DNA from 4 places in the Rhodococcus sp. NPDC127593 genome. Region 3 is predicted to be linked to each of the others. Evidence: riboswitches for the same ligand, from Rfam matches in the RefSeq annotation. Region 3 holds a riboswitch; each other region holds the start of a gene.

Region 1 (3,565 bases), on a different contig from region 3:
TCTCCCGGATGCCGTCGGCACCGGGAACCCAGCCCGCCTGATCGAGGATCGACTTCGCCTTCTCCGGGTCATATGTCACGTCCGGCAGCGCCACGTAGCCCGGGGTCCGGCTGGCCAGCGTACTGGTGGCCGGCTTGAAGTTGGGGCCGAGCACGGTGTCGACCAGTTCCTGCCGGTTGATCGCGGGGACCAGCGCACTGCGCACGACGGGATCGACGAGCGGTCCACGGGTCACGTTGGGCTGGAAGCCGAACGGGGTTCCGGGATTCGACGTGGTGAGCACCTGCCCGCCCGCACCTTCGATCTGCGGGGCGTCCTGCGGCAACGCGTCACTGATCGCGTCCAGCTGCCCGGAGGACAGGCTGCCCGTGCGGACACCTGATTCGGGGACGACACTGAACTCGATGGTGTCGAGGTAGGCCTCGCCGTCGTGGCCGAACACGTCGGAACCCCAGTTGTACCCGGCGCGCTTGGCGAGGGTCACCGACTTGTCCTGCTGGTAGTCGGCGTACGTGAACGGCCCGGTGCCCGAGATCTTGCCGGTGCACCGCTCTTCGGCGGACTTCGCGACGGACGCATCGGACAGGATGCCGAGCTGCGGGGTGGACGACGCCTGCAGGAACTGCGCGTTGGGTGCGGCGAAGTCGACCTGCGCGGTCAGCGGGTCGATCACGGTGGTGCCGGTGTAGCCGGTGAGGTAGCTGGCACCGAGCGCTGCCTTGGCCCCGGTGAGGGTGTTCACGATGGCGTCGAGATTCTTCTTCACCGACTCCGCGGTGAAAGGTGTTCCGTCACTGAACGTCACCCCCTCCTTCAGGTGGAACGTGAAGGAGGACGCGTCGGCGTCCGTTTCCCAACTCTCGGCCAGCCACGGCTTCAGTTCGCCCGTTGCCGGGTCCTGATCGGTGAGCGAGTCCACCACCTGACGAGCGACGTAGATCGTCTGGTTCGTGCCCGACTGTGCGGGGTCGGCGCACGTGGGTGCCTGCGAGAGGCCGTAACGGAGAGTGCCGCCGGGCTGTGCGGGGCCCGCATCCGCGGAGGAATTGCTGGAACCCCCACCGCAGGCGGTGAGCGCCGTGGCCAGCGCGGCGGCGACTCCGATACCTGCTGCGATCCGGTAGGGCGAGGACAAAGGCACTGATGGCACCGAGAACTCCGTGATCTCGAAGAAGTGCCGTGCGCGCTGCCCGTCGTATCGGCAGCGCTCACGCGCACAGAAAGGTGAGTGACACCGGATCCGACGCGGATGCGGTGTGTAGAGCAGGAACCCCGGATGTCTGTCGGGGTGTCAGGTCAGCTGTGACAGATGGAGGTGGACAGCCGGCAGAGATCGACGTGCAGACGCCCCCAGGCGCTCACGAAGCCTTCGGTCAACATGGTTCCTCCATCGATCCCGGCGGTAGCACCCGCACCCGCAGGGCGGGGGGTTGCTGCGACGTCAACGAGCCAGGTCTCTCGGTCGCTCTGGATGGTCGTTACCGAGTGTAAGAGATCCCCGGTCGCGGCGCCACATGGACCCTCGCTACCCGACCGCCTGCCGGGACTCGACCTCCCGCCACGACAGGGCGGGCCGGAGCCCGAGGTGCTCACGCAGGGTGGAACCGTCGTATTCCGTTCGGTACGAACCGCGCTCCTGCAATTCGGGTACGAGCAGGTCGACGATCTCGTCGAGTCCGGTGGGCACCAGGTACGGCGAGATATTAAAGCCGTCCGTGGCCCCACTGCGTACCCACCGGGTGAGCTCGTCGGCGACCTGTCCGGGAGTACCGGCGAAGCCGGAGCGCTGAGTGGTCGCGATCGCGACCTGCCGCAGCGACAGGTTCTGCGCCTCGGCCAGGGCCCGCCATTCCCTGGCGATGGCCAGCGGATCCTTTCCGTCGCGCGCGGCCCCGCGGGTGACGGAGATCGGCGCGGGCACCGGATCGAATTCGGGCAGCGGACCGTCCGGGTCGCGATCGGACAGATCGCGGCCCCACACCTGGCCGACCAGAGACAACGCCGTCTGCCCGGTGTACTGGCCCTCGCGGACCCAGCGCACCTTCTCCTCCACCTCGGACGCGTTCTCCGCGAGCACGATCTGCGTCCCCGGCAGGATCTTCACATCGTCCTCGGGGCGCCCCGCACGACGCAGTCTGCCCCTGATGTCGTCGGCGAAGGCGAGCGCCTCGTCGAAATGCGTTCCGTGCCGGGAGAAGATCACGTCGGTGTGCGCGGCCGCGAAGTCCCGGCCCGCCGGTGAGTCGCCGGCCTGGAAGATGACGGGATGCCCCTGCGCGCTGCGCGGCAGCGTGGGGGTGATCGTGACGCCGAACTGCGACGTGCGCCGGGACACCTCCTGCACACCGTCCGGGGTCGACCACGACGGCGCGTCGGTGCGCGTCGCGACCGCATCGTCGGCCCACGCATCCCAGATCGCCCGGGCGGTGTCGAGGAACTGCCCGGCCCGCTCGTACCTGTCCGCGTGATCGAGGAAGCCACCGGGCCGGAAGTTCTCTCCGGTCCACGCGTTGTCCGTGGTGACGGCGTTCCAGCCGGCACGGCCGCCGGACAGCAGGTCCAGCCCGGACAGCCGGCGGGCGAGGTCGGCCGGTTCGTTGTATGTGGTGTTCTGGGTGGCCACCAGCCCGATGTGCCGGGTGATGCCGGCCAGCGCCGAGAGTTGGGTGATCGCGTCCGGCCTGCCCACGATGTCGAGATCGAGAATCTTGCCTTCCTGTTCCCGCAGGCGCAGGCCCTCGCCGAGGAAGAAGGCGTCGAACAGGCCGCGCTCGGCGGTCAGAGCCACCCGCCGGAACGTTTCGAAGTCGATCTGCGATCCGCTCGACGGGTCCGACCAGATCGTCGTGTGGTTGACGCCCTGGAAGAAGACACCGAAGTGCACCTGGGCGCCGGGGCGCGCGTACGAGTTATCGGTCATGTTCTCCACAACCTTTCAGCGAGAAGAGTCTTCGAGGCGCTCGGCCTGGAATCGGGTGACGGGACGGTCGAGGCCGAGCGTGCTGCGCAGGGTCGAACCGGGGACGGGACGGTGGGCGATGCCGGCGCGAAGGAGTGCCGGGACCACGTACCGCGCAAGCACCGGAAGATCCTCGTCGACGACGGCGGGATGCAGGCGCACACCGTCGACGTACGTATCCAGGGCGCGCAGCAGTTCCAGCAGCCCGGCGGCATCGCCGGCGAACGACAGCCGTCCGCTCGGCGGGGCAGGTGGGGACGAACCGAGTGCGACATCCAGTTCGGCGAACACCAGCACCGCCCCGCCCGCCTTCGCGCGCCCGGCGGCCTCGACGGTGTCCTCGAGTGTCGGTCCGGACACCAGCACGACGTCGACCAGCGACGGATCGGTGTCCCCCTCGAGGCCGAAGACCACCAGCCGCCCCTGCGGCGGCCGGGGCACGATGGCCGGACCCTTCACCGAGTACGTCTCGCCCTGGAAGTCGATGTAGTGCAATCGGTCGCGGTCGACGAAACGGCCGGTGGCGTAGTCGCGGATCACCGCGTCGTCGTCCCACGAATCCCACAGTTCCCGGACCACGGTGATCGCGTCGCGTTCCTCCCGCTC
Region 2 (3,565 bases), on a different contig from region 3:
GGCAACTGACCTGCTCAGGACGCCAGTACCCGCTCGCGGAGGGGGAGGTCGAAGCGACGCAGTGCTTCGTCGACGGCGTCGGCGGAGGTGACGAGACCTCGCTCCTCCAGCCACGGGAGGGTGCCGTCGACGAGCTGCTCCAGAACCCTGGGCAGCGACAGCGGCAGCAGGGTCACACCGTCGGCGACGCCGGCCGCCTGGATGTCGGCGATGAGCCCGGCAAGGCCGACCGGAGTTCCGATGTACTGCAACGACAACGGAGCACGCGGTGTCTCCAGCGCGCTGTCGAGGAGGGCCAGCTCCTTACGCGCGGCGCGGGCCTCTCCGGCGATGAGCACCTCGAGGTCCACCAGGACGGTGACGCCGTCGGGGTCGCGACCGTCGGCGACGAGTTCGGCGCGGATCCGCGCCCGTTCCTGCTGCGCCTCACGCAGATCGGACGCCCGGATACGGACGACGTTCGGCGGGAACGACGTGAGGTCGAGCTGATCCGTCGAGTCGGCGGTCAGGTCCACCCAGTAGTCCGCGCCGTTGATCGGCCGCGTGCCTGCGGCACCCTCGGCCGCCGGGTGGTGGCCCGATCCGGTCAGTTCGACGGCGACGCGAAGGGGACGGGAAGCGAAGACATTGTCTCGAGACATTGGGGTTCCTCGGGAATGACGTGTGAATGAAACGGAGCTGGAAGACCGGTCAGCTCGAACACATACCCGAGGCGGTTCGGCACAGATCGACATGCCGACGGCACCAGTGAGCAATCATTGTGCTCCCAGCCTGCGATGCCATGCGGTCATACTAGCGCGTCCCGCGAAAAACGAGTCTCCGGCACCGGATTCCACTGGCCGCTCTCCTTGGCGTAGGTCCAGTTCCGGCGCCCCGCCACCAGGGTGCGCACCGCGTCGACCAGCCGATCCACGTCCTCGGAGCAGCTTCCGAGACCCACACTCACGCGCACGGCGCCGTCGGGCCGGCCGAGGCGTCCCAGCAGCGGATGGGCGCAGAAACGCCCGTCGCGAACTCCGATTCCGTGCTCGGCGGACAGGTAGGCGGCGATCTCTCCCGGCTCGAACCCGTCGATCGTGAACGTCACGATCCCCACGGTGTCGGGCGCGTCCGACCACAGCCGCAGGAACTCCAGGCCGTCGACGGAGCCGAGGCCGTCGAGGAGCCGGCCGGTGAGCGCCGCCTCGTGTTCGGCCACCGTGCCGAAGTCCAGCTCGGACAGCGCATCGCACGCGGCGGCGAGCGCCGCCGCGCCGAGCACGTTGGGCGACCCCGCCTCGTGCCGGGCGGGGGCGGGCGCCCACTGGGTGGATTCGACGGTCACGTTCCGGACCGCTCCGCCGCCTGCGAGGTAGGGCTCGGCGGCGTCGAGCCAGTCCCGGCGGCCCACCAGCACGCCGGAGCCGAAGGGGGCATACAGCTTGTGCCCGGAGAAGGCGAGGTAGTCGACACCCCACTCCTCGATGTCGATGCGTCGGTGCGGTGCGAGCTGAGCGGCGTCGACGAGAATCCGTGCGCCGCAACGATGCGCCACCTCGGCGAGGGCGGCGATCGGCAGCACCTCGCCGGTCACGTTGGACGCTCCCGTCACCGCGAGCAGGGCGGTGGGCTTGGAGCACAGTTCGGCGACGAGCAGGCGGACGGTCTCGTCCAGCGTGTCCGCCGCCCTCACGACACGAGAGTTCTTCCACGGCAGCAGGTTCGCGTGGTGCTCGATGTCGAGGACCACGGTGCTGCCGGGGACACAGCCGGCGAGCAGATTCAACGAGTCGGTCGTGTTCCGGGTGAAGACCACCACCTGGTCCTCGCCGGCTCCGACGAACCGGGCGACCGAGTCGCGGGCCTTCTCGTAGCACTCGGTCGACACCCGCGACGCGTAGCCGGCGCCGCGGTGCACGCTGGAGTACGTCGGAAGCAGTGCCCCGATTCGGTCGGTCACCTGCGCCAACGCCGGCGCACTGGCGGCGTAGTCGAAGTTGACGTAGGTGCAGTCACCGCCCTGAACGAGCGGAACCCGCAGGTCGGAGCCCGAAACTTGAGCCAGGGGGGCAACACACACGTCAGCGGTCAATACAGCAGTCATCACGACATCCCTAGTAGTCAGGGACTCGTCGCAGGGTCGGTGCCCTCTCGGAGTCCGCGCTTGCCGGATCCGGTATGGACCTCAGCCTGGTCGTCACCCGGAGCACCCCGCCGCGGTGGAGGGTTGCCGACCAGCTAGCCGGGGCTTGACGCTGGTACTCGTGACCTGTTTCGAAGATTGCAGGATCGACGCGCAGTTGTCAACCCGAAACCCGGGAGTCCGGGATCCGCGCCCGTGAACTCGCGTCAGTTGGGGGTCGCCGCGCGGAGCGGGGCGAGCTGATGTGCAATCGGGTTGAGGGCCAACCTGTTCGGGTCCTTCTTGGGTGTGCAGTCCCACGGCCGCACGGCGGCGGGGTCGCCGAACACGATCCGGTTCGCGCTGCGGACGCCGAGACTGCCCTGCGGAGCCGCACAGGACGCGGCGGTGTTCTGCGGGAAGCCCGGTCGTCGTAGCGCAAACTTCGCACCGCCATCGGTGGTGCACGTCGCTCGCAGGTCTTGACTGAATTTTCAGTTTGGAATATCTTCGGTACCCAACAGGACGTGATGACGGTCACCTCCGCCCCCAGAATGTGAGGTCCGCAGTGTCCACGAATCTCGACCCGGCGACGCCCCTCGACGACACCGCCCCCTCCCCGCCGGAGGACCGCTTCGGACACGTCGAAACGATCGGCGTGGAGTACATCCCCGAATCGGAGCGCGATTCGCGACCGCTCAACATGCTCGCCGTGTTCTTCGGCGGCAACCTGGCGTTCTCGGTGATCGTGTTCGGCTGGCTCCCCATCACGTTCGGGCTCGGGTTCGGCAGCGCGGTCGCGGCCAGCGCGGTCGGCATCGGCCTCGGCACGCTCCTCATCGCTCCCCTGTCACTCCTGGGTCCGCGCACCGGCACGAACAACACCGTGTCGAGTGGTGCGCATTTCGGAGTGAGCGGACGGATGATCGGATCCGGTCTCACGCTGCTCTTCGCCCTCGCGTACGCCGCGATCGCGGTCTGGACCTCGGGTGACGCGCTGATTGCCGCCGCCCACCGCCTGCTCGGCACCCCGGTCGACAACGGCATGCTCGCGCTCGGCTACGGCATCATCGCCGCCGAGATCGTGGCCGTCGCGCTGTTCGGCCACGGCACGGTGGTCGCGCTCCAGAAGTTCGTGCTGCCCGTCGTCGCCGCGCTGCTCCTGCTCGGTGTCTTCGCATTCGGTGGTCGCTTCGACGGCGGCGCGGGCGGCGGCGACTATCTCCTCGGCGGATTCTGGCCCACCTGGATTCTGGCCGTGGTCCTCGCCGTCGGCGGTCCGTTGTCGTACGCCCCGACGCTCGGCGACTACAGCAGGCGGATCTCCCGGGTGCGGTTCAGCGACCGTTCGATCGTCGCGGCCACCATGGCCGGCATCTTCTTCGGACTGTTCCTGACCGCGGCGTTCGGGTCGTTCACCGCCTCGACGTTCACCACGCTCAGCGCCTCCTACGTTGCCGACCT
Region 3 (3,565 bases):
CCGAAGCCCTGCGCGACGGTGTCGGACTGGACATCGCCGTCGTAGTTCTTGCAGGCCCAGACGTAGCCGCCCTCCCACTTGAGCGCCGACGCGACCATGTCGTCGATGAGGCGGTGCTCGTAGGTGAGACCTGCCGCGTCGAACTCCGACTTGAACTCGGTCTCGTAGACGTGCTGGAAGATGTCCTTGAACGCGCCGTCGTACGCCTTGAGGATGGTGTTCTTGGTCGACAGGTACACCGGGTAGTTCTGCTGCAGGCCGTAGTTGAGCGAGGCGCGCGCGAAGTCCTCGATGGACTTGGTGAAGTTGTACTGACCCTGGACGACGCCGCCGCCCTCGGGGAAGTTCACCAGCTCGTGCTCGATCGGCTCGCTGCCGTCCTCGGGCGTGTAGGTGATCATCACCTTGCCGGGGCCGGGGACCTTGAAGTCGGTGGCGCGGTACTGGTCACCGAAGGCGTGACGGCCGATGATGATCGGCTTGGTCCAGCCCGGAACCAGTCGCGGAACGTTGGAGATGATGATCGGCGCGCGGAAGATCGTCCCACCGAGGATGTTGCGGATGGTGCCGTTGGGCGACCGCCACATCTTCTTGAGGCCGAACTCCTCGACGCGTGCCTCGTCCGGGGTGATGGTCGCGCACTTGACGCCGACGCCGTGCTTCTTGATGGCGTTGGCCGCGTCGATGGTCACCTGGTCGTCGGTCTCGTCCCGGTACTCGATGCCGAGGTCGTAGTACTCGAGATTCACATCCAGGTAAGGATGGATCAGTTTGTCTTTGATGAACTGCCAGATGATGCGTGTCATCTCGTCGCCGTCGAGTTCGACGACGGTGCCCTCAACCTTGATTTTGGACATGGGTGCTTCGCGTCCTCCTAGGAAGTTTCCCTGGTTACACGGTTGCGGGCGCACTTTGTGAGTGGGTCCGCGAACGGTTCGCTTATCAAACGTAGACGGTCAAGGCGGCCGCTGGGAGACCGCACCTAAACAAGACAAGCGTACTGCTATGCGCCACGCTCGCAACACGTGGGGCACGCACCCCCACCCCTACCCGCGGGTAACTTTTCCCTGCTAGTGGCCCTGATCGGTGCCGTTTCCGGTCGTTCCACCCCAGCCGCTAAGATTCACTGCAGGTCATGAGTGCCAGCAACGAGCCCCGGCTAGCTGGCCGGCAACCCTCCACCGCGGTGGGGTGCCCCGGGTGATGACCTGGTTCCCTGATTCATACAACAGTCGGGTGACAAGCGCGGGTCCGACATCGGAGGTTCATGATGTGTTGTTGTTGTCGTAGATAGACCCCAGACAAGCCCTGCGCGCGAACGCACCAGCACTCCGTCCGCGCCTCGTCAGACCACTGGAGTAGACAGCACATGACCGAGAACTGGTCGTTCGAGACCAAGCAGATCCACGCCGGGCAGACGTCCGACGCGACCACCAAGGCGCGGGCGCTGCCGATCTACCAGACCACCTCGTACACGTTCGACAGCACCGATCACGCTGCCGCGCTGTTCGGTCTGGCCGAGCCGGGCAACATTTACACCCGCATCATGAACCCCACACAGGACGCGGTCGAGCAGCGCATCGCCGCCCTCGAAGGCGGTGTCGCCGCCCTGCTGCTGTCCTCCGGACAGGCCGCCGAGACGATCGCGATCCTGAACCTCGCCCAGGCAGGCGACCACATCGTCTCCAGCCCGCGGCTGTACGGCGGCACCTACAACCTCTTCCACTACACGCTGCCCAAGCTCGGCATCGAGGTCTCGTTCGTCGAAGACCCCGACGACCTCGAGCAGTGGAAGGACGCGGTCCGGGACAACACGAAGGCGTTCTACGGCGAGACCATCTCCAATCCCCGCAACGACGTCCTCGACCTGCCCGGCATCTCCGGGATCGCGCATCAGCACGGACTCCCGCTGATCGTCGACAACACGGTGGCCACCCCCTACCTGATCCGCCCCCTCGAGCACGGCGCGGACATCGTGGTGCACTCGGCCACCAAGTACCTCGGCGGCCACGGCACGGCGATCGCCGGTGTCATCGTCGACGGCGGCACATTCGACTGGACCCAGGGCCGCCACCCGGGCTTCACCACCCCCGACCCGAGCTACCACGGCGTCGTCTTCTCCGAACTCGGACCGCCCGCGTTCGCCCTCAAGGCGCGCGTACAGCTGCTGCGCGACCTCGGGTCGGCGATCTCCCCGTTCAACGCGTTCCTCATCTCGCAGGGCATCGAGACCCTCAGCCTGCGGATGGAACGCCACGTGTCGAACGCGACCGCCGTCGCCGAGTACCTCGAGGCGCGGCCGGAGATCGTGTCCGTCGGATACGCCGGGCTCGCGTCCTCGCCCTGGCACGACCGTGCGAAGCAGATCGCACCGAGGGGGGCGGGCGCCATCGTGACGTTCGAACTCGCCGGCGGCATCGAAGCGGGCAAGAAGTTCGTCAACGCGCTCACCCTGCACAGTCACGTCGCGAACATCGGCGACGTCCGCTCGCTGGTGATCCACCCCGCATCCACCACACACGCCCAGCTGACCCCCGAGGAGCAGGCCGCCAGCGGCGTCACCCCCGGACTGGTCCGCCTGGCTGTCGGCATCGAAGGGATCGACGACATCATCGCCGATATCGAGACCGGACTTACGGCGGCGGCATCTTGACCGTGAGCGCTGTACAGAACCTGCCCGTGGCGGACGGACGTCTCGGCACCATCGACATCGGATCACTCGAGCTCGAGAGCGGAGAAGTGATCCCGTCGGTGTCCCTTGCCGTGCAGCGATGGGGAGAGCTGTCCCCGAACCGGGACAACGTGGTGCTCGTCGAGCACGCCCTCACCGGCGACTCCCACGTCACCGGACCGGTCTCCGACGAACATCCCTCCCCCGGCTGGTGGACGGGAATGGTCGGTCCAGGTGCGCCGATCGACACCGACGAGTGGTGCGTCGTCGCGACCAACGTCCTCGGTGGCTGCCGCGGCACCACCGGTCCCGGTTCGATCGCCGAGGACGGGCGCCCGTGGGGCAGCCGTTTCCCGGAGATCTCCATCCGCGACCAGATCGCGGCCGAGAAGAAGTTCACCGACCTGCTGGGCATCGACAAGCTGGCGTCCGTCGTCGGCGGTTCGATGGGCGGAATGCGCGCGCTCGAGTGGGCGGTCACCTACCCGGACCAGGTGGCGTCGGCGCTCGTTCTCGCGGTCGGCGCCCGCGCGACCGCCGACCAGATCGGCACGCAGACCACCCAGATCGCGGCCATCACCAGCGACCCCGACTGGCAGGGCGGCGACTATCACGGCACCGGCCGGATTCCCCGGGCCGGACTGCGCATCGCCCGCCGGATCGCGCACCTGACATACCGCAGCGAGAGTGAACTCGACTCCCGGTTCGCGAACTCGCCGCAGGACGGCGAGGACCCGTCGCGCGGAGGCCGGTACTCCGTCGAGAGCTACCTCCAGCACCAGGCCGACAAGCTGGTCGGCAGATTCGACCCGAGCACGTACGTGCTGCTGTCCGAGGCCATGAATCGGCACGACGTGGGCCGCGGTCGCGGTGACATCGCCGCGGCGCTGGGGG
Region 4 (3,565 bases), on a different contig from region 3:
ATGACCTGCGAGGGCGGGCCCTGTTCCACCACGACGCCGGCGTCCATGAAGACCGCCGTGTCGGCGACCTCCCGCGCGAAGCCCACCTCGTGGGTGACAATCACGAGGGTCGCGCCGTCCCGTGCCAGTTGCTTGATCACGGCGAGGACCTCGCCGACCAGTTCGGGGTCGAGGGCCGACGTGGGCTCGTCGAACAGGATCACGGCCGGGCGCAGTGCGAGGGCCCGGGCGATCGCGACCCGCTGTTGCTGGCCGCCGGACAGTTGTCGCGGGTACTGGTGGGCCTTGTCGCCCACGCCGACCCGTTCCAGGAGCGCGATCGCCTCGGCCTCGACCTCGGCGCGGTCGCGGCCCTGCGCCGACACCGGCGCCTCGATCACGTTCTCCAGCACCGTGAGGTGGGGGAACAGATTGAAGTTCTGGAACACGAATCCGATCCGGGAACGCTGCTTCAGGATCTCGCGTTCACGCAGTTCGTGCAGTTTGTTGCCCTTGCGCCGGTAACCGATGAGGTCGCCGTCGATGCGGATGGTGCCCCGGTCCACCTTCTCCAGGTGGTTGAGGGTGCGCAGCAGCGTGGACTTGCCGGAACCCGAAGGACCCAGGATCACCGTCACCTCGCCCTTGCGGACCAGCAGGTCCACGCCCTGCAGGACTTCGAGCGTGCCGAAGGACTTGTGGACGCCGCGGACTTCCACCGCGAACTCCGCCGGATGGGCTGCGGTTGTCATTTCGTGGCACCTCTCGGTACGGAGACACCGGCGTCACGGATCTCGGCGAACTTCCGGGTGAGCTTCTGCCACGGAGTCGGCGGCAGTGCCCGAGCCGATCCGCGCGCGTAGTGCCGCTCGACGTAGTACTGGCCGATCGACAACAGCGTGGTGAGGATGATGTACCAGATCGTCGCGACCATGAGCAGTGGCACGACGCGGCCGTTGCGGCCGAAGATCACCTGAACCTGGTAGAACAGTTCGGCGATCGCCATCGTCGACACGATCGAGGTGCCCTTGAACAGGCTGATCACCTCGTTCGCGGCGTTCGGCAGGATGCCGCGCATCGCCTGGGGCAGAACGATCTTGAAGAACTGGCGGCGGCGCGGGATGCCCAGCGACTGCGCCGCCTCGATCTGCCCGTGGTCCACCGAGATGATGCCGGAGCGGATGATCTCGGCGGAGTACGCGGCCTGGTGCAGGGCCAGACCGATGACGGCGGCGGTGAAGCCGCTGATGACGCCGTTTACCTCGAACGTGAGGAAGCCCGGACCGAACGGAATGCCCAGCGACAGAGTCTGATACAGGTACGTGATGTTGAACCAGAACAGGAGCTGCACGATCAGCGGAATCGACCGGAACGCCCAGATGTACACCCAGGCGATCACCTGCAGCACCGGGTTGTGCGACAAGCGGCTGACCGCGAGCACCACACCGAGTGCGAATCCCAGGATCGTCCCCCACAATGTCAACTTCACCGTCATCCACAGGGCCTGCAGCACGGAGCCGGCGGTGAAGTACTTGGCGAACGTCGCCCAGTCCCATCCCGGGTTGGTCGCGAGGCCGTGGACGAACTGGGCGAGCAGTACCAGCACTGCGGCGCTGACGACCCACCGCCACGGATGCCACCTCCGCGCCACTTCCAGCGCAGCGTCCCCGTCGCCGGAGGCTCCTGAATCGAGGGGCGCGGCCGAACGCGCCCGTACGGGGGCGCTCACGCTCGCTCACCACTTAGGACAGACATCACTGAGGCGGCCTTTCACCTGGAATCGGGACTGGAGGAGGGCGCGTCTTCCGCGGGGTGCGGGCGCGCATCAGTCGCTCACCGGGCGAAATGCCCGGCGAGCGTGCTGTGAGACCTCGTCAACAGTGGCAGGAGGTGGTCCGGCACAGGTCGATGTGCCGTCTGCGCCACGCAGGGCGCGCGAGGTAGTTCATGTGCTGCCTTCCATCGATCCCGGCGGTAGCACCCGCACCCGAAGAATTCGGAAGGGTTGCTGCGACGTCAACGAGCCAGGTCTCTCGGTCGCTCTGGATGGTTGAAGCGAACACTAGCTGCATTCCCGAACCCCGTCAACACGAGGTATTTCCCTGCAACACAGGGGAAATGGCGCCGAGCGGATTCAAGAATCACGGCGCGCAGAAGTGCTGACAGGTGGCGATCCATGCGGTTGAATAGAGCGCGCAGCTCTGCATCTCCGCGGTCGTGCGACCCGGCTGCCGGGCCTTCCGAGGCCCTTGTAACGTCGCCTCGGTGACACCACTCGAAGTCATCGCGATCCTGGTAGCCGGTGTAGGCGCGGGCGCGATCAACGCCATCGTCGGCAGCGGCACGCTCATCACTTTCCCCACCCTGGTGGCTTTCGGGTTCCCTCCGGTGACCGCCACGATGTCGAACGCGATCGGCCTGGTCGCCGGTGGCGTATCCGGCACGTGGGGGTACCGGCGGGAACTGGCCGGACAGGGACCGCGGCTCCGGTGGCAGATCCCGGCGTCACTGTGCGGTGCGCTTCTCGGCTCGTGGCTACTGCTGCACCTGCCCGAAACTGTGTTCGAACTCGTCGTCCCGGTGCTGCTCATCCTCGCCCTGATCCTGGTGGTGCTGCAGCCGAAGATCCAGGCCTGGGCGAAGCAGCGCGGCAGCCACGAGGCGGGCCTGAGTCCGGCGCGCCTCACCCTGCTGACCGTCGGGACGTTCGCCGTGGGCGTGTACGGCGGATACTTCACCGCCGCGCAGGGCATTCTGCTGATGGGTGTGATGGGCGCGATCCTGCCGGAGAGCCTTCAACGGATGAACGGCGCGAAGAACCTGCTCTCGCTCATCGTCAACATCGTCGCCGCGACCGCCTACACGCTCGTGGCCTTCGACCGAATCAGCTGGGCGGCGGCCGGCCTCATCGCGGTGGGCTCGCTGTTCGGGGGCGTCCTCGGCGCCCGCTACGGCCGCCGTCTGTCGCCCACCGCGTTGCGGGGAACCATCGTCGTCGTCGGCCTCATCGGTCTGTTCCGGCTGCTCGCATAGTCGCGCATGCACCCTTCCGCTCCCTCATACTGAGTCGGTGAGCAACGATGTAGAGCACCCGGGCTGGACCTATCTCATGGACATGGACGGCGTTCTCGTCCACGAAGAACATCTGGTCCCCGGGGCCGATCTGTTCCTGGCGGAACTCCGGGAATCCGGTACCCCGTTCATCGTCCTGACCAACAATTCGATCAGGACTCCGCGCGACCTTCGCGCCCGCCTGCTCCGCACCGGCCTGGACATTCCCGAGGAATCGATCTGGACGTCCGCCCTCGCCACCGCGACGTTCCTGGCGAACCAGCGACCGGGCGGCAGCGCGTACGTCGTCGGCGAATCCGGGCTCACCACCGCACTGCACGACATCGGGTACGTCCTCACCGAGAACGATCCCGACTACGTGGTCCTCGGCGAGACCCGCACCTACTCCTTCGAGGCCATCACCACCGCAATTCGTTTGGTGGAGAGAGGATCTCGCTTCATCGCGACCAACCCCGACCCCACCGGCCCGTCCCGGGAAGGTTCCCTTCCGGCAACGGGATCCGTTGCGGCACTG

The links. A riboswitch is a leader RNA that binds a small molecule or an ion and turns the genes downstream of it on or off. The one in region 3 is predicted to bind S-adenosylmethionine.
Region 1: linked by a shared signal. The riboswitch ahead of ACFVJ3_RS09285 (putative leader peptide) and the one ahead of ACFVJ3_RS10760 (bifunctional o-acetylhomoserine/o-acetylserine sulfhydrylase) in region 3 are both predicted to bind S-adenosylmethionine.
Region 2: linked by a shared signal. The riboswitch ahead of ACFVJ3_RS19485 (aminotransferase class V-fold PLP-dependent enzyme) and the one ahead of ACFVJ3_RS10760 (bifunctional o-acetylhomoserine/o-acetylserine sulfhydrylase) in region 3 are both predicted to bind S-adenosylmethionine.
Region 4: linked by a shared signal. The riboswitch ahead of ACFVJ3_RS09245 (putative leader peptide) and the one ahead of ACFVJ3_RS10760 (bifunctional o-acetylhomoserine/o-acetylserine sulfhydrylase) in region 3 are both predicted to bind S-adenosylmethionine.

Annotation. Positions count from the first base shown of each region.
Region 1 covers NZ_JBHXWI010000008.1:48,400-51,964, reverse strand. The annotation lists gene ACFVJ3_RS09290 (ABC transporter substrate-binding protein) at 1-1,141, opposite strand, end outside; gene ACFVJ3_RS09285 (putative leader peptide) at 1,297-1,380, opposite strand; SAM riboswitch class I at 1,385-1,478, opposite strand; gene ACFVJ3_RS09280 (NtaA/DmoA family FMN-dependent monooxygenase) at 1,526-2,920, opposite strand; gene ACFVJ3_RS09275 (LLM class flavin-dependent oxidoreductase) at 2,936-3,565, opposite strand, start outside.
Region 2 covers NZ_JBHXWI010000019.1:132,950-136,514, forward strand. The annotation lists gene ACFVJ3_RS19470 (flavin reductase family protein) at 1-9, shown strand, start outside; gene ACFVJ3_RS19475 (hypothetical protein) at 15-641, opposite strand; gene ACFVJ3_RS19480 (putative leader peptide) at 691-783, opposite strand; gene ACFVJ3_RS19485 (aminotransferase class V-fold PLP-dependent enzyme) at 788-2,083, opposite strand; SAM riboswitch class IV at 2,135-2,249, opposite strand; partial or broken gene ACFVJ3_RS19490 (mammalian cell entry protein) at 2,329-2,523, opposite strand; gene ACFVJ3_RS19495 (purine-cytosine permease family protein) at 2,670-3,565, shown strand, end outside.
Region 3 covers NZ_JBHXWI010000009.1:165,115-168,679, reverse strand. The annotation lists gene ACFVJ3_RS10765 (NADP-dependent isocitrate dehydrogenase) at 1-857, opposite strand, end outside; SAM riboswitch class IV at 1,132-1,252, shown strand; gene ACFVJ3_RS10760 (bifunctional o-acetylhomoserine/o-acetylserine sulfhydrylase) at 1,370-2,653, shown strand; gene ACFVJ3_RS10755 (homoserine O-acetyltransferase) at 2,650-3,565, shown strand, end outside.
Region 4 covers NZ_JBHXWI010000008.1:41,737-45,301, reverse strand. The annotation lists gene ACFVJ3_RS09255 (amino acid ABC transporter ATP-binding protein) at 1-731, opposite strand, end outside; gene ACFVJ3_RS09250 (amino acid ABC transporter permease) at 728-1,708, opposite strand; gene ACFVJ3_RS09245 (putative leader peptide) at 1,854-1,928, opposite strand; SAM riboswitch class I at 1,936-2,032, opposite strand; gene ACFVJ3_RS09240 (sulfite exporter TauE/SafE family protein) at 2,245-3,012, shown strand; gene ACFVJ3_RS09235 (HAD-IIA family hydrolase) at 3,089-3,565, shown strand, end outside.